4 regions of the Nonomuraea angiospora genome follow, and region 2 is predicted to be linked to each of the others. Evidence: riboswitches for the same ligand, from Rfam matches in the RefSeq annotation. Region 2 holds a riboswitch; each other region holds the start of a gene.
What was found. A riboswitch is a leader RNA that binds a small molecule or an ion and turns the genes downstream of it on or off. The one in region 2 is predicted to bind cyclic di-AMP.
Positions count from the first base shown of each region.

Region 1: linked by a shared signal. The riboswitch ahead of H4W80_RS08340 (glycoside hydrolase family 25 protein) and the one ahead of H4W80_RS26890 (C40 family peptidase) in region 2 are both predicted to bind cyclic di-AMP.
Region 3: linked by a shared signal. The riboswitch ahead of H4W80_RS64635 (hypothetical protein) and the one ahead of H4W80_RS26890 (C40 family peptidase) in region 2 are both predicted to bind cyclic di-AMP.
Region 4: linked by a shared signal. The riboswitch ahead of H4W80_RS56415 (CHAP domain-containing protein) and the one ahead of H4W80_RS26890 (C40 family peptidase) in region 2 are both predicted to bind cyclic di-AMP.

Region 1 covers NZ_JADBEK010000001.1:1,821,391-1,828,266, reverse strand. Annotated here, with positions in the region: gene H4W80_RS08355 (helix-turn-helix transcriptional regulator) at 145-1,050, opposite strand; gene H4W80_RS60400 (hypothetical protein) at 1,181-1,528, shown strand; gene H4W80_RS08345 (MarR family winged helix-turn-helix transcriptional regulator) at 1,602-1,853, opposite strand; gene H4W80_RS08340 (glycoside hydrolase family 25 protein) at 2,123-2,890, opposite strand; cyclic di-AMP (ydaO/yuaA leader) riboswitch at 2,904-3,047, opposite strand; gene H4W80_RS08335 (MBL fold metallo-hydrolase) at 3,782-5,269, opposite strand; gene H4W80_RS08330 (metal-sensitive transcriptional regulator) at 5,352-5,615, opposite strand; gene H4W80_RS08325 (TIGR00266 family protein) at 5,782-6,468, shown strand; gene H4W80_RS64440 (hypothetical protein) at 6,395-6,658, opposite strand; gene H4W80_RS63480 (alkyl sulfatase dimerization domain-containing protein) at 6,666-6,876, opposite strand, start outside.
Region 2 covers NZ_JADBEK010000001.1:5,981,423-5,988,298, forward strand. Annotated here, with positions in the region: gene H4W80_RS26880 (branched-chain amino acid aminotransferase) at 1-209, opposite strand, end outside; gene H4W80_RS26885 (3-isopropylmalate dehydrogenase) at 424-1,470, opposite strand; cyclic di-AMP (ydaO/yuaA leader) riboswitch at 1,570-1,712, shown strand; gene H4W80_RS26890 (C40 family peptidase) at 1,890-2,291, shown strand; gene H4W80_RS26895 (ROK family transcriptional regulator) at 2,325-3,491, opposite strand; gene H4W80_RS26900 (sugar ABC transporter substrate-binding protein) at 3,593-4,684, shown strand; gene H4W80_RS26905 (ATP-binding cassette domain-containing protein) at 4,685-5,404, shown strand; gene H4W80_RS26910 (sugar ABC transporter permease) at 5,401-6,585, shown strand; gene H4W80_RS26915 (ROK family protein) at 6,582-6,876, shown strand, end outside.
Region 3 covers NZ_JADBEK010000001.1:5,620,569-5,627,444, reverse strand. Annotated here, with positions in the region: gene H4W80_RS25525 (hypothetical protein) at 1-62, shown strand, start outside; gene H4W80_RS25520 (efflux RND transporter periplasmic adaptor subunit) at 62-1,195, shown strand; gene H4W80_RS25515 (ABC transporter ATP-binding protein) at 1,192-1,887, shown strand; gene H4W80_RS25510 (ABC transporter permease) at 1,887-3,107, shown strand; gene H4W80_RS25505 (hypothetical protein) at 3,130-3,567, opposite strand; gene H4W80_RS25500 (rod shape-determining protein) at 3,626-4,594, opposite strand; gene H4W80_RS25495 (DUF5302 domain-containing protein) at 4,822-5,022, shown strand; cyclic di-AMP (ydaO/yuaA leader) riboswitch at 5,189-5,324, shown strand; gene H4W80_RS64635 (hypothetical protein) at 5,510-6,202, shown strand; gene H4W80_RS25485 (alpha/beta fold hydrolase) at 6,241-6,876, shown strand, end outside.
Region 4 covers NZ_JADBEK010000001.1:12,287,296-12,294,171, reverse strand. Annotated here, with positions in the region: gene H4W80_RS56425 (aldo/keto reductase) at 1-436, shown strand, start outside; gene H4W80_RS56420 (Gfo/Idh/MocA family protein) at 456-1,409, shown strand; cyclic di-AMP (ydaO/yuaA leader) riboswitch at 1,527-1,664, shown strand; gene H4W80_RS56415 (CHAP domain-containing protein) at 1,678-2,352, shown strand; gene H4W80_RS56410 (YoaK family protein) at 2,565-3,311, shown strand; gene H4W80_RS56405 (alpha/beta fold hydrolase) at 3,277-4,083, opposite strand; gene H4W80_RS56400 (LysR family transcriptional regulator) at 4,155-5,018, shown strand; gene H4W80_RS56395 (YciI family protein) at 5,252-5,692, shown strand; gene H4W80_RS56390 (RNA polymerase sigma factor) at 5,910-6,876, shown strand, end outside.

The DNA of each region.
Region 1 (6,876 bases), 4.2 Mb from region 2:
TGGAGGTGCCGGCGCCCTGCCACTGGGGCCAGACGAGCCGCAGGTGACCGCCGCCCCCGGACGGGACGGCCGGCGAGGAGTCGGGACAGGTCATGTCGGTTCCTCTTGGTCCCTTTCGGAAAGGCTCGCCACCGCCGGGATGATTCACGGCCGGTGGGTGGTCATGCCCTGGCCCGGGCGGGGAGGCGACGCGCTCGTACGGGCCGGCCGGTCCGGGGCGCTCCAGCTGGCGAGCAGCCGCAGCGCCTCCGCGGACGGGGAACCGGGCTCGGCGGTGTAAAGGCAGAGCAGCTGGTCGGGGTCGGCGGGGAAGGCCAGCGTCTCGTGCGACAGCGCCAGCTCGCCGACCACGGGATGGCGCAGCCGCTGAACGCCGTGGGCGCACTGGCCCACCCGGTGAGTGGCCCACCAGCCGTTGAACTCCGGCAGCTTGACGAACAGCTCGCCGATGAGCTCGTTCAGCAGGGGATCGTCAGGACGGCGGCCGGCGGCCAGGCGGAGGTTGGCCACGAAGGTCTGCGCGACCTCGTCCCAGTCGATGTAGAGGTCGCGGGCCGCCGGGTCCAGCAGGACGTGGCGGGCGAGGTTGCGCTCGCGGACCGGCAGCGCGTCGAAGTCCCTGATCAGGGCGCGGGCCAGCTGGTTGGCCGCAAGGACGTCGCGCCGGTGATTGAGGATGAGGGCCGGTGAGACGTCGTTGAGGACCTCCAGCATGCGGTGGGCCTCCGGCCGTACGCGCTGCGGGGGCTCGGGACGGCGGCGGGCCGGCGCGGGGCGGACGAGCTCGAACAGGTAGCCGCGCTCGACGTCGTCAAGGCGCAGCGCGCGGGCCACGGCCGTCAGGACCGCATCGGAGACGTGGGGATGCCTGCCCTGTTCGAGCCGGGTGTAGTAGTCCGCGCTGACCCCGGCCAGGTGCGCGACCTCCTCGCGGCGCAGCCCCGGCACCCTGCGGACGCCGCCCGCGCCGAGAACCACGCCCACCTCCTCGGGCCGCAGGCGGGCCCGGCGGGAGCGGAGGAAATCCCCCAGCTCAACGTTCGGATCCATGTCTCCAGTATCTCCGCGTGCCAGGTTGACGACCGCGACGAGGGTGGCCCACCTGGACCCAGGTTCGGCGGGGCCCGGTCGATGGGGATCTCGTGCCCGTGGTCCGCGCCGCGCATGTACAACAGTGCCTATGAAGGAAGACGATGACCTCCAGACGGGGGGAGAGGATCTTTCGGCTGTCGTCACGGCGGTGTTGACGGGGTCGCGGCTGTTGGTGGCGGTCGCGGTGAGGTCATTGGGGACGGTCGGGGACAGGGTCACGTTGCCGCAGTTCAGGATGCTGGTGGTGCTGGCCGGCCACGGTGAGACCAAGCTGGTCACGATGGCCCACCAGCGGCTCAGCCGCAGGCGCGGGCTCCGGCAGTCTTGCCCAATGCAAATCTTGCACAATGCCAACGCCGCGGTGCTCAACCACCAGCGCCTCCTGGAGAGCACCGGCCTGACCACGCCGGAGAGCTTCCCCACCCCGTCCATCTGACGGCCCATCACGGCTTCCGGCCGCCTCGACGTACCCAGCGGGCACCGGATGGCGGCGGCGCGGGGTCCGGAGTTCAGACGGCGGACCAGCCCAGCGGGTTCGGCACGGTCATGGGTGGCTCGCCGCCCGCCTCGTTGAAGGCGTTCATCGCCGAGATGAGCGCCCGGCGCTGCCCGGCCGACATCCGCGCCACGATCGCGCCGATCTCCTCCCTGCGGCGCGCGGTCACCTCGTCCACGATGCGGCGTCCCTCATCCGTCAGCCGCATCAGGCTCTCGCGCCGGTTGTGCGGGTTGACCTCCCGTACGATCAGCCCGGCCGCCACTGTGGGAAGCGAGTTAACCGGCACTTCCGCGGCCCGGCGGGGAGTTCACCGGCGGCATGGGCGCTTCCGCGGCCGGGCGGGGAGTTCACCGGCGGTATCGGCACTTCCGCGGCCGGGTGGGGAGTTCACTGGCGCCATCGGCACTTCCCTGGCCGACTCCCGGCGCAACGTGCTCCTTCGGGCCAGGAGGAGCACGTTGCGCGGGGAGTCGTTCACCTGGGAGCGCGGTTGCGGACCCGCGGCGACGGCTCTCGCCGTGCGGGCCCGGCTCAGGCGGTGGGGCGGCCCAGGCCGCGCAACTGGTCGGCGGTCAGCGCGGAGACGTTCTGGTCGACCGGAGACTCGGAGTACTGGTGGATGGTCCAGGACTTCCAGTCGGCGGGCGGGGTGACCGCCCCCTTGGCCTTGCTGTAGTGGGCGACCCACAGCGGGTACTCGGCCAGGCCCTTGCCGTATTTGTCGGCGAAGTTCCAGCCGCTGTAGAACATCGGGGTGATGCCCGTCCTGTCCTTCACGTACGACAGCCACGTCTTGGCCCAGGCGTTGACCTCGGCGACGGATCTGCCGTCCGAGGTCTCCAGGTCGAGGACCAGCAGGTCGCCGGCCTCGGCGGGCTGCGCGTTCACCACGGACAGGAAGTGCTCGGCCTCCGCGACGGGGTTGTTGCGGGGGTGGCCGTAGTGGTACGCCCCGCGTACGATCCCCTTCTCGCCCAGCGCGCGCCAGTGCCTGGCGAATGAGGCATCGCGGAAGTTCGTGCCTTCCGTGGCCTTGATGATGCCGAACTTGGCCGGGCTGGCATTCCAGTCGTACAGGGGCTCGTAATTGGAGATGTCCAGCCCGTAGGTGAAGGCTCCGGCTCCCTGATGAGTCACCTGCGCCGGGTTGTGCGCGGCGGGTGATGCGAAGGCGAAGCTGGCGACGGCGAAGGCTCCGGCGAGGATCGCACCGGCGACGACGAAGCTGAGATACTTGGTGAGGAGATCGCGGCGATTCTTGAGGACGCAGGCGATTGTGGCAAGCCGAGGCTTGGACATGACGGCATTGACTCCTTGCTCCCATACCGCCTACCGGGTTAGCTGACGGGTTCGGGCCTGGAAGTGCCCTACATGGCGCAGCCTGAGCTGGCGTCCGATTCACCCCAAGAACGTGGGTCCCCGGTTCCGCGAGGCGCGGATTCGGCGGCCGGACGCTGTCCGCGAAGAGCTTCTTCGGGCAGCGCGCGGTCCGGTCAACGAAGCGGCAACGATGCGGCGAAAGGGCACCACATCTGTGCCCCAACTAGGCAAAAGATAGACATATACCCATAGATATTGCAAGTAGTGCAAATCGGATTCGCGGGTGTCGGCGACTTGGCGGCGCTGAAATGCCGTGCCTGTAGGGATCTGGCACTTGGCAAAAAATCTGGGGTGTCGCTTCCACGCCTTTATGATCTCGGCACCGGTGAGGCAGGCCATTCTTGCGTTGCCATTGTGACTAAACGCCGTAATCGTGACTCCAGCCGCGTCCTTTGGAGTCCGCTGGGCTGTCGGGCACGGCAAGCACACCGCCGCTCGGCTCGAGCGCTCGGCCGTACATGCGGCCCTGGGCGGAGGAACCCGAAGGGCGCCGCGGTACCGCTGACGCCCGGCACCTGGCACGCGACGACGGCGGTTCACTCGGCGCGCTCACGTGGAGCCTCAGGGGCGCGTCACGGGAGCCGGGCCGACGGGCGGCTCTCCAACCCTCCGGGGGCGATCACGTCGGTCCCTCTGGGGGCGTGCACGTCGGTCGCTTCGGGGCCGTGCACGTCGGTCCCTCTTGGGAGCGTGCACGTCGGTCTCTCCGGGAGCGCGCATGTCGGTCTCTCAGGGGGCGTGCACGTCGATCGGCCCCGTCGTGTCACCGGATTCTGGCAGGCGTCCCGGCGTCGCCGGCGCCGAAGGTGGTCAAGAGGGCTCCTCGTCGGGGGCGGTGATGGGCAGGCCGGCGTCGGCGGCGTGGGAGTAGGCGTCGTCGATGTGGACCACCTGGCGGCCGCTGCGGGCCAGCAGGCTCGCGGCCGCCGCGGCCCGATAGCCGGTGCCGCAGTGCACCCACACCGTTCCCTCCGGCACCTCGGCCAGGCGTCCCGGCAGCTCGGGCAGCGGGATGTGCACGGCGCCGGCCACGTGACCGGCCCGCCATTCGTTACCCATCCGCACATCCAGGACGAGCGGACCACCGGCCGGCTCGCCCGCAGGGGAGGTGGTCGGCTCGCCCACGCGGGAGGTGGCTGGTTCGCTCGTGCGGGCGGCAGCCGGGTCGCTCGCACGGGCGGTGGGTGGTTCGCTCGTGCGGGCGGCGGCCAGGTCGGCGAAGCTGGCGGTGGCCAGCTCGGCGATCAGGCCCTGGTCGTGCCCGGCCCACTGTTCGACGGAGCCGGTCGCTGCGGCGGCCGGGCGGTCTATGCCGATGCGGGCCAGCTCGCGCTGGGCGGCGGCGACCTGTTCGGCCGACTCGCCGAGCAGCGTGAGGGGCGTGCCCCAGGGAGCCAGCCAGCCCAGCCAGGTCGCCATCGGCCCGTCCAGGCCGAAGCTGAGCGTGCCGGCCAGGTGCCGGTCCGCGAACGCCTTGCGTGAGCGCAGGTCCACCACCCACTCGCCCGCCCGCAGGCGGGCCAGCAGCTCCGCGCTGTCTGCAGGTCGTGCAGGGGTCAGGTCGATCGGCTCCGCGCCGGCGGCGTTACGCGCGCCCATGTGGGCGTAATAGGCGGGGAAGGCGTCCAGCCCTTCCAGGAGGTGGGCGACGAAGTCGTCGGCCTCCATCCGCAGCACCGGGTTGACGTCCTTCTCCCGGCCGATGGTCGAGGCGGACGTGTCGGACTGCGTGGCCGCGCAGAAGCTGCCGAACCCGTGCGTGGGCCAGAGCCGCGCGCCGTCGGGCAGCAGGGCGGACAGCCGCCGCGCGGAGGCGTGCTGGTGGCGGGCCAGGGTGCGGGCGTGCTCCGCGCCCAGCAGGTCGGTACGCCCGGTGCCGCCGAACAACAGCGATCCGCCGGTGAACACCCCCTCCGGCCCGTCCGGACCGGCCAGCACGTAGGACAGGTGATGGAAGGTGTGTCCCGGCGTGCCCACGGCGTCCAGCCACATCCGTTCGGAGACGGCGATCCGGTCTCCGTCGGCGACCGGCACGCGGTCGAAGCCGACCTCCTCGGCCCCGCCCACCAGGTACGCCGCCCCGGTCACCCGGGCCAGCGCCAGGCCGCCGGAGACGTAGTCGTTGTGCAGATGGGTCTCCACCACGTGGCTGACGCGCACCCCCAGGCGACCGGCCACGGCGAGGACGCGGTCGATGTCGCGCTGCGGATCGATCACCACCGCGACGTGCCCGTCATGGGCCAGATAGCTGCGGTCCCCCAGGGAGGAGGTCTCGATCACCTCGACCTGGATCGTCATCTGCTTGTCTCCTTTCGCTCGGCAAATACCCCAGGGGGTATCAAGAGAACGTACGGGTGCCCTGCCCCGCCCGATCACGTGGTCACGAGAGAGCGAGGAACAGCTTCTCCAGCCGCTCCACGCTGATCGGCGGCTCCTCGCCCCGCTCTTGCGCCACCTGGCACTGCTGCAACCCAGTCGAAATGATCTTGAATCCGGCCCGGTCCAACGCCTTCGACACCGCCGCCAGCTGCGTCAGCACCTTCTCGCAGTCCTCGGCGTTCTCGATCATCGCGATCACCCCGCCGAGCTGGCCATGGGCCCGCTTCAGTCGCGTCAGCGCGTCCCTCAGGACGGTCGCGTCCATCTCCACCCGGACCACCTCCGCGCCCAATATACCCCCGGGGGTACTGCGCCGTTCCACCTCCCGGCGGTGGCCGCCAGGGCCTGGCCGCGTTTACGCCTTGTCAACGAATCGTGTACGGCCGTACAGCAGAGTCGCTCCGGACAAGATGATCGGGATGGAGGGGTACATGAAGACCGAGATCCGTCACCCTGGTTCGTTCGCGGTCGCGCGCTGCCATCTGGACGGCGGGGAGACCCTGCGCGTCGAGGCCGGCGCGATGTACGCGACGAGCGCGGGGGTCCAGCTCCGGGCCAAGGTGGAGGGCGGTCTGCTGCGCGGGCTGGCGCGTTCGGCGCTGGGCGGGGAGTCGCTGTTCACCACTCGCTACACCGCTCCGGAAGGCGGCGGCTGGGTGGACGTGGCGCATCACCTGCCAGGCGATGTCCAGGCCGCCGAGGTACGAGGCGGCAACGCGCTCCTGCTGACCAGGGGATCGTGGATCGCGTCCAGCGACGGCGTGGAGATCGCCACCAAGTGGGGCGGCATGTCCAACCTCATCGGCAGCGAGGGCGGCTTCCTCATCAAGGCGCAGGGCGACGGCGTCGTCGTGCTCGGCTGCTACGGCGCGATGGACGTGATCGAGCTGGCAGCCGGACAGCAGGTCGTGGTGGACTCCGGGCACCTGGTCGCCTACGACGAGACGGTCAAGAGCAATCTGCGCCGGGCGGTCGAAGGGAAGACGGTCCAATCGCTCAAGTCGGGCGAAGGTCTGGTCTTCGAGTTCACCGGGCCGGGCAGGATCATGACGCAGACCAGGAACCCCGGGGCCTTGATCCTCCATCTGACGGAAGTGCTCCCCTTCGAGCGCGCCTGACCCCGCGCAGGCGCCCGGCCGGTCGCCACGAGCGTTTTCTGGACTCGGCGGCGGCCCAGGCGAAAATGCCCCTCGCCATGAGGGACGGTTCGCCGGCCGCCCTGGCGGAGAAGACCTCCGCGTGTACGCGATGCACTCCCGCGTCGTCCGGAGCCGCCAGGGCGGCCATTTCCGCCAGATGTCCGGCCAGCCGCTCGTCACCTTCGGAAAGGGCCTTGAGCGCCGCGTCCGCGAGGGCGTGCGCCCAAGGCCGCCAGTTCGGCGACCGATTTCGCCGGCGCCGCCTCGGGAGCGGGCTTCAGATGGGCCGGGTTGCCGTCGTACCAGCCGCCGTAAAGGCGCCACAGATTGCGTACGACGAGTTCCGGCTCGTCGTAACGCGCCCGCAGATAGGGCCGGTCGGCCAGC
Region 2 (6,876 bases):
ACCGAGGTGGCCGGGTCGAGCGAGAGCGGGCCGTACGGCAGGAGCCTGGCGTCGTGCCAGCCCTCCCCCTCGGTGTAGTCGATCGAGACCATGTGATCCGTGAAGGTCTGCCCGAAGCCGGGGTTCGCCAGTACCTGCTCCCGCTCGGCCGCGGTGCGAGCGTGGTCGGATAGCTGCACGTCGAAGCTGAGCTTCTGAGCGATGGTCATGACGTCGGTCCTTCTCTCTGCGAATCTGCCCAAATCTACAGAAATCTGCGGATCGGTGCTGATGGGCGGGCGCTGCCCGGAAGGCAGCCCCGTACTTCCTATTGTCTCGCTATATGGGATGGCAAGCGGCCAATGGGGCGATCAGCCCTTTTGGACGCAAAAAAGCGCCTGGCGGCCCTCTCCGGACCACCAGGCGCGTTGGGGCTAGGCGGTCCTAGCCGGATACTCGCGCGGTGATGTCGTCACCGATCTCGTGCGTGGTGCGACCCGCCCAGCCGGCCAGCCGCTCGAGGATGTCATCGGCGACCGCCTGCTCGACCTTGGCCGCCTCGGCGTGCAGGCCGAGGTGCTCGAGGAGCATGGCGACGGACAGGATGGTCGCGGTCGGGTCGGCCTTGCCCTGGCCGGCGATGTCGGGGGCGCTGCCGTGGACCGGCTCGAACATGCTCGGCGCGGACCGCTCGGGGTTGATGTTGCCGCTGGCGGCCAGGCCGATGCCGCCCGCGATGGCGGCGCCCAGGTCGGTGATGATGTCGCCGAACAGGTTGTCGGTGACGACCACGTCGAACCGCTCCGGCTGCGTCACGAAGAACATCGAGGCCGCGTCGATGTGGCAGTAGTCGGTCGTGACGTCGGGGTATTCCGCCGCCAGGCGGTTGACCGTGCGCTGCCACAGGTCACCGGCGAAGGTGAGGACGTTGGTCTTGTGGACGAGCGTCAGCTTCTTGCGCGGCCGCGTGGCGGCCTTCTCGAACGCGTAGCGCACCACGCGCTCGACACCGTAGGCGGTGTTGAGCGACTCCTGGGTGGCGATCTCGTGCGGGGTGCCGCGCCGCATGGCGCCACCGGTGCCCGCGTAGAGGCCCTCGGTGCCCTCGCGGACGACGATCATGTCGATGTTCTCCGGCGGCGTGTCGGCCAGCGGGGTCGCCACGCCGGGGAACAGCTTGACCGGGCGCAGGTTGACGTAGTGGTCGAACTCGAAGCGCAGCCGCAGCAGCAGATCGCGCTCGAGGATGCCCGGCGGCACGCTGGGGTCGCCCACGGCGCCGAGCAGGATCGCGTCGTAGCCGCGCAGCTCTTCGAGCACGGCGTCGGGCAGCGTCTCGCCGGTACGGTGATAGCGTGCGGCTCCCAGGTCGTAGTGCGTGGGCTCGATCTTCGTGCCCACTGCCTCCAGGACCTTGAGCCCCTCGGCCACGACCTCGGTGCCGATCCCATCGCCGGGGATGACGGCCAGACGGATGTTACGCGACTCCATGGGCGGTACCTTACCGCGTCGTCTCGACTGACGAACACTTCATCTCATTTTCCGGACGCCCTCTTTGTCCGTATTGCGGTTCTTTGACCGTTTCGTTAAAGTCCCGACCAGCCTAATCCGCGCAGCCGCTGCGTGGAGTCGGGGACCCACTTCCCTCTGGGGCGAATCGGCATCCCATGTCGTAGGGCTACTTCCAGGCCCGAGCCCGTCAGCTAACCCGGCCGGCCGTATGGAAGGACAGACCCCTGTCTCGAATCGCCATTGTCCTGGCGGCGGGCGCCGCCGGGCTCCTCCTGGCCTCCCCAGCCCATGCCTCCACCAAGATCGACGACCTCACCACTCTGACCGGCGCCCAGATCAAGAAGATCCAGGCGAAACAGGCCCCGAAGCCCGCCTGGAAGATCGCCCTCAAGTTCGCCATGAGCAAGCGCGGCACCCCGTACGTGTGGGGCGGCGCCAGCCCGAGCGGATACGACTGCTCCGGGCTCATGCTCAGGGCGTACGAGCACGCCGGGATCGAACTCCCCCGCGTCGCGGCCGACCAGTACGCCGCGTTCGACAAGAAGATCGCCTGGAAGGACCTCAAACCCGGCGATCTCGTCTTCTTCCACGGCCTCGGGCACGTCGGGATGATCTCCCGGCCCGGCTACATGGTCCACGCTCCGCGCACGGGTGACGTGGTCAAGGAAGAGCGCCTGAGCTCCTGGCGCAGAGACTCCTTCGTGGGTGGCGTCCGCCCCGACCCCAAGGGCGTACGACTCTGGTCCAAGCTCAAGGAACAGCGCCTCAGCACGCCCACCACCCTCACCGCCACCCTGTAGGGACCCTCCGGCGTCCGCCTCCCCGCGCGACGGTCAGGGGAGGCGGGCGTCGAAGATGAGGTCCCAGGCGCGGGTCCTGGCGTGAGCCACCGCGCCCAGCAGGACGCCGCTGTCGCCCAGCGTGCTGGCCACCACCGACGGCCGCAGCGGGCCCAACTCGGCGATGCGGGCCTCGATGGCCTCCCCCAGGAGGTCCAGGTTGCGGCCCACGCCGCCGCCGAGCACGATCACCTCCGGATCCAGCACGGCCGCCACCGCCACCAGCAGCTCGCCGATGCGGCGGCCCTCGGACTCCACCACCGAGCGGGCGACGGCGTCGCCCTCGGCCGCCGCGTCGAAGATCTTCTTGGCCGTCTCCAGGCGCAGCCCGGCGGCGCGGGCCCTGCGGACCACCCCGGGGGCGGCGGTCACCGCCTCCGTGGCGCCGTGGGCCAGGGCGTCACCGGCCGATGGCGCCGGGTCCTCGGCCGCGGGCACGTACGAGACCTCCCCCGCCGCTCCCCGGGCGCCCACGTACAGCTCGCCGTTGATCACGATGCCCATCCCGACGCCGGTGCCGATGGACACCAGCGCGAAGTTGGACTTGCCGCGTCCCGCCCCGTGCACGTGCTCGCCGACGGTGGCCAGGTTGATGTCGTTCTCGATGACGAGGTCGGCCCCCATCGCGGCGCGCAGGCGCTCGGCCAGGTCGGGGCCGGGCAGGTTGGGGGCGAACTCAAGGCGGCCGAGCTCCGGGTCGTACACGCCGGGCGAGCCGACGACGGCGCAGGCGACGGCGTCCCAGTCGACGACCGCCTCGTCGGCGGCGAGCCGGCACAACTCTCCGACCAGGACGGCCAGCTCGGCGGAGGTGAGGGCGGTGTTGCGCCCGTCCCTGCGGCCGACGAGGGTCCCGCGCAGGTCGGCGATGGCGACCCTGATCCAGTCCCGCCCGATGTCGACGCCGGCGACGTGGCTGGCGGCGGCGTTGACGTCGTACAGGGACGTGACCGGCCCCGGGCGGCCGGAGACCTCGCCGACGACGTGAACGAGCCCGTCCTCCTCCAGCCCGGCCAGGGCCGCGGACACCGTGGGCTTCGACAGGCCGGTGATCTTGGCCAGGTCGGTACGTCCGGCGGGGCCGTGCTCCTGAAGATGGTCGAGCAGGCGGCGCTCGTTCAGCACGCGCAGCAGGCGCGGATTACCCAGGTCTCCCCGCATCTCACCCTCCCTTGAGGAAGCAGAGCCTAGCCAACTCGGCTGATAGTAAATTACCTTTCTTACCAAGCACAGGGGCGGCACATCCGGAAGGACGAAGTGCGATGCACCGAGCATGGCGATCAATCCCTGTCGCGGCGGTCCTCCTGGCCGCCGCCTGCGGAAACGCCGGGAACAGCACCGGCGCCACCACCACGACCACGCAGGGCCAGGGCGGCAGGACGATCGCGCTCTTCCTGCCCGAGTCCAAGACCACCCGGTACGAGGCATTCGACCGCCCGCTGTTCGAGGCGAAGGTCAAGTCGCTCTGCCCCGACTGCAAGATCCTCTACAGCAACGCCGAGCAGGACGCTCCCAAGCAGCAGCAACAGGTCGAGGCCGCGCTCACCCAGCAGGCCGACGTGCTCGTGCTCGACGCCGTGGACGCCAACGCCGTGGCTCCCCTGGTGAACCAGGCCAAGCAGAAGAAGGTCCCGGTCATCGCCTACGACCGGCTGATCTCCGGCATCGACTACGCGTACTACGTCTCGTTCAACAACGTACGGGTGGGCGAGATGCAGGGCCAGGCCCTGCTCGACGCCATGACCGCCAGGGGCACGGCGGCGAAGGGCCAGATCGTGATGATCCACGGCTCCCCCACCGACCCCAGCTCGGCCGACTACAAGAAGGGCGCCAAGAGCGTGCTGGACGGGAAGGTGAAGGTCGGCAGGGAGTTCGACACGCCGGACTGGAGCCCCGACAAGGCGCAGCAGGAGATGGAGCAGGCCATCACCGCGCTGGGCAAGGACACCGTCACGGGCGTGCTGTCCGCGAACGACGGCATGGCGGGCGGCGCGATCGCGGCCATGAAGCGCGCGGGCTACAAGCAGCTCCCGCCGATTACCGGCCAGGACGCCGAGCTGGCCGCCGTCCAGCGCATCCTCACCGGCGAGCAGTACATGACCATATATCTGGACATCAGGGCGGAGGCGGAGAAGTCCGCCGAGCTCGCCGTCGCCCTCGCCAAGGGCGAGCAGCCCGTCGCCCCCGCCAAGGTCAACAACGGCGCGGCCGACATCCCGGCCTTCCTCCTCGACCCCATCCCCGTCACGGCCGACAAGGTCAAGGACACGATCGTCAAGGACGGCTTCTACACCGCCGCCCAGCTCTGCACGGGCGAGGTCAAGGCCGCCTGCGAGAAGCAGGGCATCGAGTAGATGCTCTCGGCGACAGGCATCTCCAAACGGTACGGAGCGGTCCAGGCGCTCGACGGGGCCCGCCTGGACCTGCGCCCCGGCGAGGTCGTGGCCCTCATGGGCGACAACGGCGCGGGCAAGTCCACGCTGGTCAAGGCCATCTCGGGGGTCGTGACGCCGGACAGCGGCACGATCACCGTGGACGGCTCGCCGGTCAGGATCGCCAACCCGCACGACGCGCAGGCCCTCGGCGTCTCGACCGTCTACCAGGACCTCGCGCTCTGCGAGAACCTCGACGTCGTGGCCAACCTCTTCCTGGGCACCGAGCGCCGCCGCGGCTCGCTGCTGCGCCACATCGCCATGGAACGCGCGACCCGCGACCTCCTCGGCCAGCTCGACGTGCGCATCAGGGACATCAGGGTGCCGGTCGCCATGCTGTCGGGCGGCCAGCGGCAGTCGGTGGCCATCGCCAGGGCGCTCATCGGCGAGCCGCGGCTGGTCATCCTCGACGAGCCCACGGCGGCCCTGGGGGTCGAGCAGACGGCGCAGGTGCTGGCGCTGATCGGGCGGCTGCGCGAGCGCGGGCTCGCGGTGCTGGTCATCTCGCACAACCTCGCCGACGTGCGCGCGGTGAGCGACCGCGTCGTGGTGCTGCGGCTGGGCCGCAACGCCGGTGAGTTCACCACCGCCACCGCCTCCCAGGAGGAGATCGTGGCCGCGATCACGGGGGCAGGGGCATGACCGACACGCTGGTCCGCAGGCCGTACACGCCGAAGGTCGCCGTCGAGCGGCTGCGCCAGGGGGACGTCGGCGCGTGGCCGGTGGTCGGCGGGCTGATCGCCATCGCGATCGTGTTCAGCACGCTCAACGACCGCTTCCTGTCCCCCGAGAACCTCACCAACCTCGTGCTCCAGATGGCCGCCACCGGCACGATCGCGCTCGGCATCATCATGGTGCTGCTGCTCGGCGAGATCGACCTTTCGGCGGGCTCGGTCAGCGGCCTGTGCGCCACGATCATGACGATCGTCCACGTCAAGCAGGGCTGGAACCCGCTGCTCGCCATCCTCCTGGCGCTCGCCGTCGGTGCGGCGATCGGGTTCCTGCACGGCCTGATGCTGACCAAGCTGCGCATGCCGTCGTTCGTCGTGACGCTGGCCGGGCTGATGGGCTGGCTCGGCCTGCTGCTCTACCTGCTGCGGCAGGGCGGGACGATCAACCTGCCGTTCACCGGGTTCATCTCCAAGCTGAGCGACACCTGGCTGCCGGGCTGGCTCGCGTGGACGCTCGCGGCGGCCCTGGTGGCCGGGTCGGCGGGCGCGTCGCTCGTGGTCAGGAGGCTGCGGCTGGTGGCGGGGCTGCCGGTGACGCCGCTGTGGTGGTCACTGGCCAAGGCGGGCGGGCTGGCGGTGCTGCTCGCCGCGGCGGTGATCGTCATGTCGGCGGACCGCGGCGTGCCGCTCCTGCTGATCATCTTCGGGACGCTGGTGGTGCTGCTTGACCTCATGCTGAGGCACACCACGTTCGGGCGGCACCTGTACGCCGTCGGCGGCAACGCCGAGGCCGCCAGGCGCGCCGGCATCAACGTCACCAGGATCAGGATCCTCGCGTTCATGCTGGCCTCCACGCTGGCGGCGGCCGGGGGCATCCTCGCCGCCAGCCGCCTGTCGGCCGTCAACCAGGGCTCGGGCGGCAGCGACATCCTGCTCATGGCGATCGCCACCGCGGTCATCGGCGGCACCTCGCTGTTCGGCGGGCGCGGGCGGGCCTACGACGCGCTGCTCGGCGTCCTGGTCATCCAGGCCATCTCCAACGGCATGTACCTGCTCAGCGTGGACTCCTCGGTGCGGTTCATGGTGACCGCCGCGGTGCTGGCGCTGGCCGTGGCCATCGACTCGCTCGCCCGCAGGGGCGCCGCCCGGTGACGCGGGTCCTGGGCATCGACGTGGGCGGGACGAAGGTGGCCATCGGGGTGTCGGCGGCCGACGGCCCCGCGCTGTCCGCCCACGTCCGCCTGGACACCGGGCCTGACACGCTCGCGCGGGCGCTCGCGGCGGCCAGGGCCCTGGACGGCGCGCCCGCCGCCGTGGGCTTCTCGACGTGCGGGGTGATCCGCGATGGCGTGGTACGGCTCGCCCCGAACGTCCCCGGCTGGGAGGGCCTCGAACTGCCGAGACTGCTCCAGGAGGCGTACGGCGCCACCCCGGTGGCCATCG
Region 3 (6,876 bases), 360 kb from region 2:
TCAAGTCCGCCCAGCAGAAGTGCGAGAAGGAGCTCTCTGAGGCGGGCATGGGAGGCATGTGATGGGGATGGCCACCATCGACGGGAAGGCGGAGCCCGGCTCTCCGCCTTCCCGGCCGCGCCGCCGGCGCGGCCGGGGCAAGGTGGTCGCCGGGCTCCTGATCGTGCTGGTCGCCGCGGGCGGCGGGTTCGTGGCGATCAACAGCGCGGGCCTGCTGAAGGGCGACGCCGGCCCCACTCGGTCGGCCGGCGCCCTGCCCCCGGCCACCACCCCGGTGACCAGGCAGACCCTGAACGACACCAGGGACGCCGACGGCGAACTCGGCTACGGCCCCGTGACCACGGCCATGAGCAGGAAACCCGGCACGATCACCTGGCTGCCCGACAGCGGCGCCCAGATCACCCGTGGGCGGTCGCTGTACCGGGTGGACAACCAGCCGGTCATGCTCATGTACGGCGACACGCCCGCCTACCGCGACCTCAAGCCCGGCGTGGAGGGCAAGGACGTCGAGAACCTGGAGCGCAACCTCAAGAAGCTCGGCTACGACGGTTTCACGGTCGACGACGAGTACACCTACGACACCGCCGAGGCCGTCAAGGAGTGGCAGGAGGACCGCGGCCTGGACGAGACGGGCGTGGTCGAGCTGGGCCGGGTCGTCTTCGCCCCCGGCAAGGTACGGGTGGAGAGCCTGGAGTCCGAGGAGGGCCAGCCGGCCGCCCCCGGGCAGAAGGTCCTGACTTATACGGGCACGTCCAAGGTGGTCACGGTCGAGCTGGAGGCCGAGGACCAGCGGATGGCCAAGAAGGGCGCCAAGGTCCAGGTCACGCTGCCGGACGGCAAGGACGTACGGGGCAAGGTCACCGAGGTGGCCACGGTCGTCAAGCCGGGCGAGGGCCAGAACGCCGAGCCGCAGACCCGGGTCGAGGCGCTCGTCTCGATCGGCGACTCCAAGTCCGCCAAGGGGCTGGACAAGGCGGCGGTGGACGTGACGTTCACGGCCTCCCAGCGCAAGAACGTGCTGACCGTGCCGGTCGCGGCGCTGGTGGCGCTGCGGGAGGGCGGCTACGGCCTGGAGGTCGTCGAAGGGGGCCGCTCCCGCTACATCAAGGTCGAGACGGGGCTGTTCGCCGGGGGCCGGGTCGAGGTCAGCGGGGACGGGCTCACCGAGGGCATGACCGTGGGGATGCCGAAATGACGTACCCCATGATCGCGCTGACGGACGTCTCCAGGACCTACCCCGGCGGGGTGGCGGCGCTGCGGTCGGTCTCGCTGCGCATCGAGCACGGTGAGCTGGTCGCCATCGTCGGGCCGTCCGGCTCGGGCAAGTCGACGATGCTCAACGTCGTCGGCACCCTCGACCGGCCCACGTCCGGGACCATCCACATCGACGGGTACGACGTCTCCAAGCTCTCCGACAACCAGCTGTCGGCGCTGCGGGCCACCACGATCGGGTTCGTGTTCCAGTCGTTCCACCTCGCCGCGAAGGTCCCGGCGCTGGACAACGTGGCCGACGGCCTCGTCTACACCGGCCTGAGCAGGTCGGAGCGGCGCCGCCGCGCGGCCAGGGCGCTCGAACGGGTGGGGCTCGGGCACCGGATGGACCACGAGCCGCACGAGCTGTCCGGCGGCGAGCGGCAGCGCGTGGCCATCGCCAGGGCGGTGGCGGGCGACCCGCCGCTGCTCCTGGCCGACGAACCCACCGGGGCCCTGGACTCGGTGTCGGGTACGGGGGTGATGGAGTTGCTGCACGAGCTGAACGCGGGCGGCACCACCATCGTGATCATCACGCACGACCGGGAGATCGCCGCCAGCCTGCCCCGGCAGGTGCGGATGCGGGACGGCAGCCTGATCTCCGACACCGCGCGGGTCCCGCAGGAGGCGGTGTGATGGCCGTCTTGGAGGTGGCCCGGCCGAAGTTGTCGCCGGCCAGGATGCGGCCCCGCGACGTGATGCGCGTCGGGGCGGTCGGCCTGCGCACGCGACCGCTGCGGGCCTTCCTGTCGGCGCTCGGCATCGCCATCGGCATCGCGGCCATGGTCAGCGTGGTCGGGCTGTCGTCCTCGTCGGGCGCCGAGCTCGACCGTACGCTCTCCGCGCTCGGCACCAACCTGCTCACGGTCTCGTCCGGCACCACGCTCATGGGCGAGGCCGCGCAGATGCCGAAGGACGCGGAGGCGATGATCGAGCGCATCGGACCCGTGGAAAAGGTCTCGTCGATCGGGAAGATCTCCGAGGCCAAGGTCTACCGGTCGGAGGAGATCCCCGAGGCCCAGACCGGCGGCATGACCACGTACGCGGCCCGCCTCGACCTGCCCGCCACCGTCGGCGCGACTCTGCGGAGCGGGACCTGGCTCAACGCCGCCACCGAACGCTACCCGGCCGCCGTGCTCGGCTCCGCCGCGGCCCAGCGGCTCGGCGTGGGCTCGATCGGGGCCGACACGCAGGTGGTGATCGGCGGCGTCCGCTTCGCGGTCGTCGGGGTCATGAACCCGGTGGCGCTGGCCACCGAGCTGGACAGCGCCGTCCTGGTGGGCTGGCCGGTGGCGGAGTCCAGGCTGGGCTTCGACGGGCACCCGACCACGCTCTACACCCGTTCGGCGGAGTCCGAGCTGGAGGCCGTCCGCGAGGTGCTGGCCGGCACCGCCAACCCGGAGGCGCCCAACGAGGTGGACGTCTCCCGCCCGTCCGACGCCCTGGCCGCCAAGCAGGCGACCAGCCAGGCGTTCGCCAACCTCCTGCTGGGGGTGGGCGCGGTGGCCCTGCTCGTGGGCGGGGTGGGGGTGGCCAACACGATGGTCATCTCGGTGCTGGAACGCCGCGCCGAGATCGGCCTGCGGCGCTCGCTCGGGGCGACCCGGGGGCAGGTCCGCACCCAGTTCCTGGCGGAGTCGCTGCTGCTGTCGGCGCTGGGCGGGGGAGGAGGGATCCTCCTGGGGACGGGCGTCACGATGGGGTACGCGCTGTACAGCGGCTGGCCCTCCGTGGTCCCGGCCTGGGCCACCGCCGGCGGCCTCGCCGCCACCCTGGCCATCGGCGCCGCGGCCGGCCTCTATCCCGCCATCCGCGCCTCCCGCCTCTCCCCGACCGAGGCCCTGTCCACCCCCTGACGCCCTCGGCGGGGATGCGGCGTCAGTCGGCGGTGTAGCAGGTGGTCTTGCCGATGACCCGGACGCCGGGCTCGTCGCCGGAGAGCACGGTCAGCTCGAACGTCAGCCGGGTCTCAGGATTGCGCAGCACGGAAACGTCCTGATCCCCGTCCCGCAGGTCCAGGTCGTCGACCACCTTGTCGTACCCCATCGCCTGGAGGCGATCCAGCAGGGCGGAGGCGGAGGCGAGGTCGCTCTCGGCGCGGAAGTATCGTCGCACCTGCCCCGGCACGCACGAGTCGTCGTCCGCCGGCGACTCGGTCGACAGCCGGAGACCGGCGGAGCCGAGCAGGGCGCCGCCGTCGGAGTCGAGTTGCCGGGCGGCGTCTTCGAGAGTGGGCAGCTCGGCCGCCGCCGTGCAGGCCGTCATCGCCGCGACGCAGAGGAGCGCCGCGGATAAGCCGTGACGGCAGGCGCGCACGTTCGGACCATATCCGAGATCGTCCGGGAGCACCCACCGAAAAACGAAAACAGAATGATCAACGGCGCCGGCGGAGCCGGGCACGCAGTCCGAGGTCGTCCACGCAGGTGCCGAGGCCGAGCGCCACGCACTCCAGCGGCCGTTCCGCCCGCCGTACCGGCATACCCAGGGACTCCCGCAGCCGCCGCGGGAGTCCCGCGAGCAGCGCGCCGCCCCCCACCAGCACCGCGCCACGATCTCCGAGGTCGCCGATCAGCTCGGCGGGGCAGCGCTCGACGGTCTCCCTCGCCGCCCACACGATGGACTCGATCGCCGGACCGGCCGCCTCCCGGATCCGCTCCACGGGCAGCCGCACGTCGTGCTCGCGGCCGGTCTCGGAATCTCTGACGCGTACGGTGACGGGGCCCCCGTCGGCGCCGGCGTGGTGCTTGGCGGCCTCCGCCTCGCGTTCGTCGAGGGTGTGGCCGTGCTCGTGTTCGACCAGGCGGGCGATGGCCCGGTCCACGGCCCGGCCGCCGCTCGGGACCGCCGTCGTGGCCACGGCCTCCCCACCGGAGAGCACGGCGATCCTGGCGGAGTCGCGCCCGATGTCGATCACCATGCCGCCCACGTACTCGCGGACCGGCAGGCCCGCGCCGAGCGCCGCCGCGAGCGAGTGCGGGATCAGGCGGATCTGCCTGGCCTCCGCCTCGTACGCCACGTCGCGCAGCGTGGCCCGCTCGATCGGCGTGGAGCCGTCGGGCAGCGCCATGACCAGGCGCGGCCTGGCGAGCGGGCGCCGGTGCACCTTGCTCAGGAAGTGCTTGACCATCCGCCGGGTGAGGTCGCCGTCGGCCGGCAGGCCGCCGCTGACGGGCCAGCACGTCTCCTCGCCGGTCGCGTCCGCGCCGTACGCGATGATCTTGCCGGTACGGCCGTCGATCGTCACCGCGGAGGGTTCGTCGAGCACGATGCCCTTGCCCCTGACGTAGATCCGCGTGCGGGACCCTCCGAGGTCCACCGCCAGGTCGCGGCCGAGGAGGCTCATGACGCGGCTGCGGACGTGGCGGTCGTGGCGGACATGCCGGGTCTATTTCCTGGGCCGCTCCAACACAACACCAGGATCGGAGTGGTTCCCCTTTACCTGGGCGGGCGGGCTCGGTGGCTCCTGAGGGTGACGCCTTCGCCACGCCGCAGCGCAGGGTCGAGGCCAGTTTCGCGTCATAAGCGGCGCCATGCGAAGCTGTGATAGTCCCCAACACCATGGAGGTCCTCATGGCGGAAACACCGGAGCCGGAAGTCAGCGAGACTCCCGAGGACGAGATGAAGCGCAAGTTCCGCGAGGCGCTGGAACGCAAGCGCGGCCAGCACGCGGGCTCGGGCGCGGGTGGCAAGGGCGGCGACCCATCGAAGATCCACGGGACGCACGGTCCGGCTGCGAGTAAAAGATCGTTCAGGCGCAAGAGCGGCGGCTGAGGCCGGTAATTTCCAGGGGGTACGGCAATGCCGTGCCCCCTTTCTCTATGCCGGGGGCAGGTAGATCTTTACACCGATTCATGACGAACTGTTTGTGTTTGTCCGGAATACGTGGTTAGAGTGATGCCCACTTACCAGCCGGTGGCGTGGACCACACAAGGGGACCAGCCGGCTGGCGCCTAATCCCGATCACTCGGGAGCCGGGGACCCACCTCCCTGGGGTGAATCCGACCTTGTGTCGGTAGGGCAACTCCACCGCCCGAACCCGTCAGCTAACCCGGTAGGCGAGATGGAGAGGACACATGCAGAACTTGAATGATCACGTAGAACACCCATACAGCGTGATGACGGCCGCCCTCTGAGCGGTCCCTTCTCCAGGCTCGTTTCGCGCTCCGCGTAGCTCTCCCCCTGTCAGGTGCTTTCCCCTGCTACGCCCTTTTTCAGCGAGCGCAATCTCCCTGCCCCCTCGCGAAGGACTGTACTTTTCATGTCTGCACGTTCTGGTTTGCGTACCCTGGCTCTGCTCACCGCCTCCACCGTCGGCGCCCTCACCATCGCCGGCACCGCGGCCCACGCCGACTCCAACACGGACGAGAAGGTCCTGCTCAAGGGCTCGACCACCGCTTCGTACTTCTGGGACGACGCCTCCGGCCGCGCCGGGGACACCGGTCTGCCCGCCAGCGGCAAGCCCATGCAGAAAGGTCTGGCCGCCAGCCCGAGCTGGCCGCTCATGACCGAGGGCTACGTGATCCACGACGGCAAGAAGCTGCCCTTCTTCGTCGGCGACCGCGGCCCGGGCGTGCCCTCCAACAACGGCGTCATGCTCGACCTGGACGGCAAGACGTTCGCGGAGCTGACCGGCGGCACGTTCAACATGGACACGCTCGGCGTCGACGGCGTCGGCGGCCAGGGGCACATCAAGGTCGACTACGTCATCACCAAGTGGGGCGACGGTCCCGGCAAGAAGAACTACCCCGTCCCGTTCTCGACCGGCGCCTACGCCGAGCACGACGACAACCCGGCCGAGCCCCCGGCGGCCGCCGGTCTCGCGCTGCCTCCGGCGCGCGAGACCGGGGAGTGGAGCTCCGGCACGGGCGCCGTCGTGGCCAGCGCCGTGGCCGCGGTGGGCGGCGGCGTGGCGCTTGCCGGCGACCGCGTCCGCAATCTCCTCAAGGTCTGAACTTTACGGACGTGGACCAGAATGTCATTCTGGTCCACGTGACCACCCGCGTAGCCGCGAACGGCATCGAAATCGCCTACGAGAGCTTCGGCTCGCACGAGGGGCGCCCCCTGCTCCTCATCATGGGGCTCGGCGCGCAGCTCATCCACTGGGATGAAGGGCTCTGCGAGCTGCTGGCGGACCAGGGACACCACGTCGTACGGTTCGACAACCGCGACGCCGGCCTGTCCACCCACTTCCACGACCAGGGCGTTCCCGCGATGGGGGCGCCCTCGCCGTATCTGCTGGACGATCTGGCCGACGACTCGGCGGGACTCATGGACGCGCTGGGCTGGCCGGCCGCCCACGTGGTCGGGGCGTCGATGGGCGGCATGATCGCCCAGGCGCTGGCCATCCGCCACCCGGACCGGGTGCTGACCCTGACCTCGATCATGTCCACTCCCAGTCCCTCGGCGGCCCCGCCCACCGAGGCCGCGCTCGCCATCCTCATGGCCGCGCCCCCCGCCGAGCGCGAAGCGGTCATGGCCCAGGCGGTGCGCACCTGGTCGGTCATCGGCTCGCCCGGATACGAGCTGGACCGCGAGCGGATCACCCTGCTGGCCGGGCTCGCGTTCGACCGCTGCTTCGACCCCGGCGGGACGGCCCGGCAGCTCGCCGCCATCATGGCCTCGGGC
Region 4 (6,876 bases), 6.3 Mb from region 2:
CGCCAAGGCCATCGGCACCTCCAACTTCACCATCGCCCACCTCACCCGCCTCATGAACGAGACCGACCTCGTGCCCTCCATCAACCAGATCGAGCTGCACCCCTACTTCCAGCAGCGCGAGCTGCGCGCCTTCCACGAGGCCAACGGCATCCTCACCGAGGCGTGGAGCCCGCTCGGCCAGGGCCAGGGCCTGCTGAACGACCCGGCGCTGGCCAAGCTGTCGGACAAGTGCGGCAAGACGCCCGCGCAGATCGTGCTCCGCTGGCACCTGCAGCTCGGCCACGTCGCCATCCCCAAGTCGGTCACCCCGGCGCGCATCGCCGAGAACATCGGCGTCTTCGACTTCATCCTCGACGCCGAGGACATGGCCGCCATCGGCGCGATGAGCAGGGGCCAGCGGATCGGACCCGACCCCGACACGTTCAACATGACCTGATTCGTCTACGATCTCCCGCGTGCGGGATTTTGCGTGGGGCATAGCGGCGACAGGGAATATCGCGCGGACCGTCGGGAAGGCCATCGCGGCCGAACCCGGCATGCGGGTGGCCGCCGTCGGATCGAGGAACCTGGGGCGGGCGCAGGCGCTGGCCGCCACGCTGGGGGCGGAGTCCGCGTACGACTCCTATGAGCGGCTCTGCGCCGACCCGGCCGTGGACGCCGTCTACGTGGCGACGCCGCACGCCCAGCACCTGGAGGTGGCCGAGGTCGCCATCGCCGCGGGCAAGGCCGTGCTGTGCGAGAAGCCGCTGGCCGCCACCGTGGACGACGCGGAGAAGATGGTGCGCCTGGCACGCGAGGCGGGCGTGTTCCTGATGGAAGCGATGTGGATGAGGTTCAACCCGCTCATCCAGAAGATCGCGGCCGACGAGCGCTTCGGCGACCTGCGCTCGGTGCACGCCTCCTTCGGCTTCGCCAAGCCCTACGACCCGCAGCACCGGCTGTGGGCGCCGGAGCTCGGCGGCGGGGCGCTCCTGGACCTCGGGATCTACCCGTTCGGGCTGGCCCAGCTGCTCCTCGGCATGCCCTCCGACCTGCGGATCACCGGCGCTCTGGCGCCCAACGGCGTCGACGCGGAGGCCGGCGGCGTCCTGCTCTACCCGGGTGGCAGGAAGGCTCTCGTGGAGACCTCGTTGCTCGGGAATTACCCGAACCAGGCCAGTGTTGTAGGGACTCAGATGCGGGCGGACCTCCAGGCGCCGTTCTGGGCTACGCCGCGGATTCGGCTGTCCGGGCCTTCCATGAAGCCGGAGGAGTACACCCTCGATCCGGCGGACAACGGCTACGCCGGAGAGCTCCGCGAGGTCCGGGCCGCGACGGCCGAAGGCAGGACCGAAAGTTCGATCATGCCGCTCGACGAATCCCTTGCCATGATGGGGCTTCTGGCCGAGGCCCGGAGGCAGGTCGTCTAGCTGGGCCTTTATCGATTTGTAACGCTCTTGCCTTATGCATTACGTTTAAGGCATTCTTGAGACATACGTCCGGTTTGTCCGGACTTGTCCGACCATCGCAAGACACATCACAGGACCGTCCTGTGACCGCTGAATCCGCCCTCGGGCGGAACCGGGGACCCACGTCCTTTGGGGTGAATCGGCACTTCGGTGCCGTAGGGCAGCTTCCACGCCCGAACCCGTCAGCTAACCCGGTAAGCGGCATGGAAGCAAGGAGCAAACCCCCTCGATGGCCACCTTCCGCTTTACCTCTGCTGCGAAGACCAACATCGCCCGCGCCCTTCTCGGCGCAACCATCCTCGGAACCGCGTTCGGCGCCCACATGACCAGCGCCACCGCAGCGGAGAAGCAGCCGATCGACACCGCCACCGTCGCCGACCACGCCGAGCGCTCGCGCGAGGCCAAGGCCGGCGTCACCGCCGCCCAGGTCCTGGCGCTCGCCAAGTCCCAGGTCGGCATCACCGAGAACGCGGCCGGCGGCGGCACCAAGTTCCAGCGGTGGTACGCCAGCTCGCAGCGCGCCGCGGAGACCATCGCCCGTGACGGCGGCAGCCGCGCCGACTACCTGAACGCCGCCTGGTGCGCGATGTTCGTCTCCTGGGTCGGCGAGCAGACCGGCGCCCGCCCGCAGATCGGCTGGGACGCCTGGACCGTCGCCCACGCCAAGTGGTTCCAGGCCAACCACCGCTTCGGCACCGAGGCCAAGCCCGGCGCCGTCGTGTTCTTCGCCTGGAGCGGCAGCAAGGACCTCAACGACATCAACCACGTCGGGTTCGTCGAGAAGGACAACGGCGACGGCACCATCTCGACCGTCGAGGGCAACACCGGCAACGGCAAGGTCGAGGAGCGCGTCCGTCCCAAGTCCCAGGTCGTCGGCTACGGCTACCCGCAGTACCGTTCCTGACCGGACCTCCCCCGAGGCCTCCAGCCTCCCCCTCGGCGCCTCCTGCCCGGCGCCGAACGAGCGCGCGTCCCGCAACGGGACGCGCGCTCGTCGCGTTCACCCCCGCGTCGGCTCCTTCTCGGCCGCGGTCCCGGTGCGGCGAGTGCGGCGGCCCGCCACCGGGGAAAGACCCGTGGCGAACCGCCCGCGACCTCGCCAAGGAGCCGCCCACCATGCCAGCCGCGCGCAGACGCCCAGGACGGCTGGTGCGCGGCGGGCTGCGGTGGGTCGCCGACGGGCTCTTCCCGAGCGGCGCCAACCCGCACGGCGTCCTGCCGGCCCTGCTGATCCTGCTGGCCTTCGTCACCGGCCTCGTGGACGCCGTCAGCTTCCTCGGCCTGGGCCGCGTCTTCGTCGCCAACATGACCGGCAACATCGTCTTCCTCAGCTTCGCCCTGGCCGGGGAGGCCCAGATGTCCAGATGGGCCTCGCCGGCGGCCCTCGCCGCCTTCGGAGCCGGCGCCTGGAGCGCCGGGCGGGTGATCAGGTGGACCGCGAACGCGCGACGGGCGTTCGCCGCCGCCACCGCCGTACACGCGCTCCTCGTCGCCGCCGCCCTCGCCGTCGCCCTCACGGCCGGGCACCGCGCGACCTGGCCCCAGGCGGCCCTCATCACGCTGCTGGCCTGCGGCATGGGCCTGCAGAACGCGTCCGTACGGGCGCTCGGCGTACCCGACCTGGTCACCAACGTCCTCACCACGACGCTCACGGGCCTGGCCGCCGACACGCCGGGCCGGGCCGCCCTGCGCCGGGTCGCCTCCGTGGCCGCGATGTTCCTCGGCGCCCTGGCCGGCGCCACTTTCCACCTCACCACCGGCCCGGCCCCCGCCCTGGCGGCCGCCCTGATCCTGCTCGCCACCGCCGCCCTCATGGCCCGCGGCGGTCTCAGCCGAGAAAGAACTCCGCCAGGACCCGCGTGACCCCGGCCGGATCGTTCTCCATCGGGATGTGCCCCGCCCCGGGAACGCGCACCAGCGTCGTGTTCGGCACCTCGGCGGCGAAGCGCTCGGCGTACCGGACCTCCTGGAACGTGTCGTCCTCCCCCCACACCAGCAGCTTCGGCGTCTGATCGGCCTTGAGCGCGGGCACCAGGTCCAGCGTGTAACGGCTGTCGGCCGCGCCCGCCAGCGCCATCCACGACCGGCCCACCCGCGGGTCGTTCCACGGATCGAGGTAATCGGCCAGCTCCGCCTCGGTGGCCGGCCGGGCGAGCGCGGTGGTGACCGCCCTGCGGCGGGCGGCGAGCAGTTCCTCCACGGTCGTGGCCGCCACCACGGCCGGATCCCGGTAACGGGCCACGCCGGGCACCGGCCAGGAGTCGTATGTGACCGAGTTGACCAGCGCCAGCCGCCGCACCTCCGGCTCCCCCTCCACCAGCAGCTGCTGGGCAACCGCACCGCCGATGTCGTGGCCCGCCACCGAGAGCCGCTCCCCCGCGCCGACCGCGGCCGCGAACCGGGCCACCCACGCCGCCAGCGCCGGAACCGCCGCCGTCTCCATCGTCAGCTCCCCGCCGGAACGCCCCAGCCCCGGCAGATCCACCGCCACAGGACGCAGCCCCGCCGCAGCCAGCCCGTCGATCACCGGCGCCCAGACCCGGCTCCAGTACGTGCCGTGCAACAGCAACACCACCGGGCCCCGCTCGCCCGCCGTCAGATAACTGGCCACGCGGCCGTCGACTTCGATCGTCATTCGCTCGAACATGGACATAACCATCGTGTTCTGGAAGTATCCCGGTCAAATACCAATTAAGGTATGCCGGTATGACATTGGCGCAGCTCAGAGCCCTGGTCGCAGTCGCCGAACACGGCGGCTTCACCGCCGCCGCCGAGCACACCGGCATGTCCCAGCCCGCCGTCAGCCGCGCCATCGCCGCCCTCGAACGCGAGCTCGGCGCCGCCCTGTTCGTCCGCCACCGCGACGGCATCGCCCTCACCGAGGCCGGCCGGCGAGCCCTCGCCCGCACCCGCGAGACCCTGCGCCACTTCGACCTCATCCGCGCCGACGTGGCCGCCGCCAGCGGCCAGATCACCGGCGAACTCCGCCTGGCCAGCCTCCCCAGCGCCACCGGCACGCTCGTCGCCAAGCTGCTGCGCGCATTCACCGACCGCTACCCGCAAGTCCGCGTACGCCTCTTCGAGGGCATGGACGACGACATCCGCGAATGGCTGCAGCGCGGCGCCGCCGAGGTCGGCGTCGTCACCCTCCCCGCGCCCGGCCTGCACACCGTCCACCTGAGCACCCACGACATGGTCGCCGTGCTGCCCGCCGACCACCCTCTGACCGCCCGCCCGGCCGTCACTCTCGCCGATTTGGCGGGCAGGCCGTTCATCCTGACCACCGCCGGCTGCCGCCCCCTCATCATGGGTGCGGCACTGACGGCCCAGGTACGGCTCGACGTCGCCTTCGAGGCCAGCGGGCCCGCCGCCATCCTGGAGATGGTGGCCGCGGGGCTGGGCGTCAGCATCGTCCCCACCCTCGGCCTGCCCGCCGACCTGAGCACCGTCGTCACCCGGCCCCTGGAGCCGAAGATGACCCGCTCGCTGGCCCTGGCTGTTCCATCGGCGGACGACTGCGCCCCGACCGCCCGTGCTTTTCTCGACCAGCTCGCCGCCTTTACATTGTAGATTCACGTGTACGCCGACTTGCCCCAGAGGAGGGCGATCCATGGCCGCGGCGGGCCTGGACGCCGACACCGAAATGGCCATCGTCAACACGTCAGCTCCTACACGCAGGGAGTCACTGGACGGCATCGCGGGCCGGCTGTCCGCGAGATGAATCTCTCGCGGACGTGTCGATTCCGCCTGCCGTCGTTCGACGCGTTCTGCGAGAGCCGGAACCGGATGAAAGAGAGACAGCCATGAAATTCATGATCGTCGGCAAGGGCGGCGCGGAGACCGAGGCGGGGACGCTGCCCAGCCAGGAGGTCGTGGACAGCATGCACGCCTACAACGAGGCGCTGGCCAAGGCGGGCGTGCTGCTGGCGGCCGAAGGGCTCTACCCGAGCTCGCAGGGGGCCCAGATCGCGTACAGCGGCGGCAAGGCGACCGTGATCGACGGCCCCTTCGCCGAGGCCAAGGAGCTCATCGCCGGCTTCTGGCTGATCCAGGTCAAGTCCCGGGAAGAGGCGATCGAATGGGCGATGCGCGTGCCGGTGCCGCCGGGGTCTGACGGGATCGGGCTGGACGTGTGGCGGGTGTTCGACGCTTCGGACGTGCCGGACGACTCGCTGCCCGCGGACGAGCGCGAACGCGAACAAGCCCTGCGCGAACGCCTCGGCGTCGACACGCCCGGCACCTGACCCACCCACACGCCTGCGCCGGCCTGCCGGGCCCGCGCCCAGGAATGCCTCGGCCACCACCCGCCAGCACTGCCGGGCCCGCGCCCAGGAAGGCCCCCGCCACCGCCCGCCGGCACTGCCAGGCCGCCTTCACGAAGGCCCCGGCCATCACCCGCCGGGGCGCATGACGAGACGCGGGTTGCCATCGGTGGCTTCGCGCTGCTCTCATGGGCCGGTGATGGCTTCCGACGCCGACGACCAGCCCCCCGCTCGCCGCGGGGCGGAGACCCATCGGGCCATCGAGGCGGTGTGGCGGATCGAGGCGGCCCGGCTCATCGCCGGGCTCGCCCGGCTGGTGCGCGACGTCGGCCTGGCCGAGGAGCTGGCCCAGGACGCGCTGGTCGCCGCCCTGGAGCAGTGGCCGGAGTCCGGCGTGCCCCGCAACCCCGGCGCCTGGCTGATGACGGTGTCGAAGCGCCGCGCCATCGACCTGATCCGCAGGAACGAACGCCTCGAACGCAACCTGATCGAGCTCGGCCACCGGCTCGGCACCGAGGAGGACCTGCCCCAGGTCGACGAGATCGAAGACGACCTCCTGCGGCTGGTGTTCACGGCCTGCCACCCGACGCTCTCCATGGACGCCCGGGTGGCCCTCACGCTCCGCGTGCTCGGCGGCCTGACCACCGACGAGATCGCCCGCGCGTTCCTGGTCCCGGAGTCCACGGCGGCGCAGCGGATCGTCCGCGCCAAGCGAACCCTGGCCGACAGGAAGATCCCCTTCGAGGTCCCCCAGGCCGCCGAGCTGTCCGCGCGCCTGGAATCGGTCCTGGAGGTCATCTATCTGATCTTCAACGAGGGCTATTCGGCGACGGCCGGCGACGACTGGATGCGTCCCGCCCTGTGCGAGGACGCGCTCCGGCTGGGCCGGGTCCTGGCCGGCCTGATGCCCGAGGAGCCGGAGGTGCACGGCCTGGTCGCCCTCATGGAGATCCAGGCCTCCAGGTCGGCGGCCCGCGTGAGCCCGTCCGGCGAGCCCGTCCTCCTCCTCGACCAGGACCGCGCCCGCTGGGACCGGCTTCTCATCCACCGCGGCCTCACCGCCCTGGAGCGGGCCGAGAAGCTGGGGGACGGAGCGCCCGGCCCGTACACCCTCCAGGCCGCCATCGCCGCCTGCCACGCGCGAGCGCTCGACCCGGAGGACACCG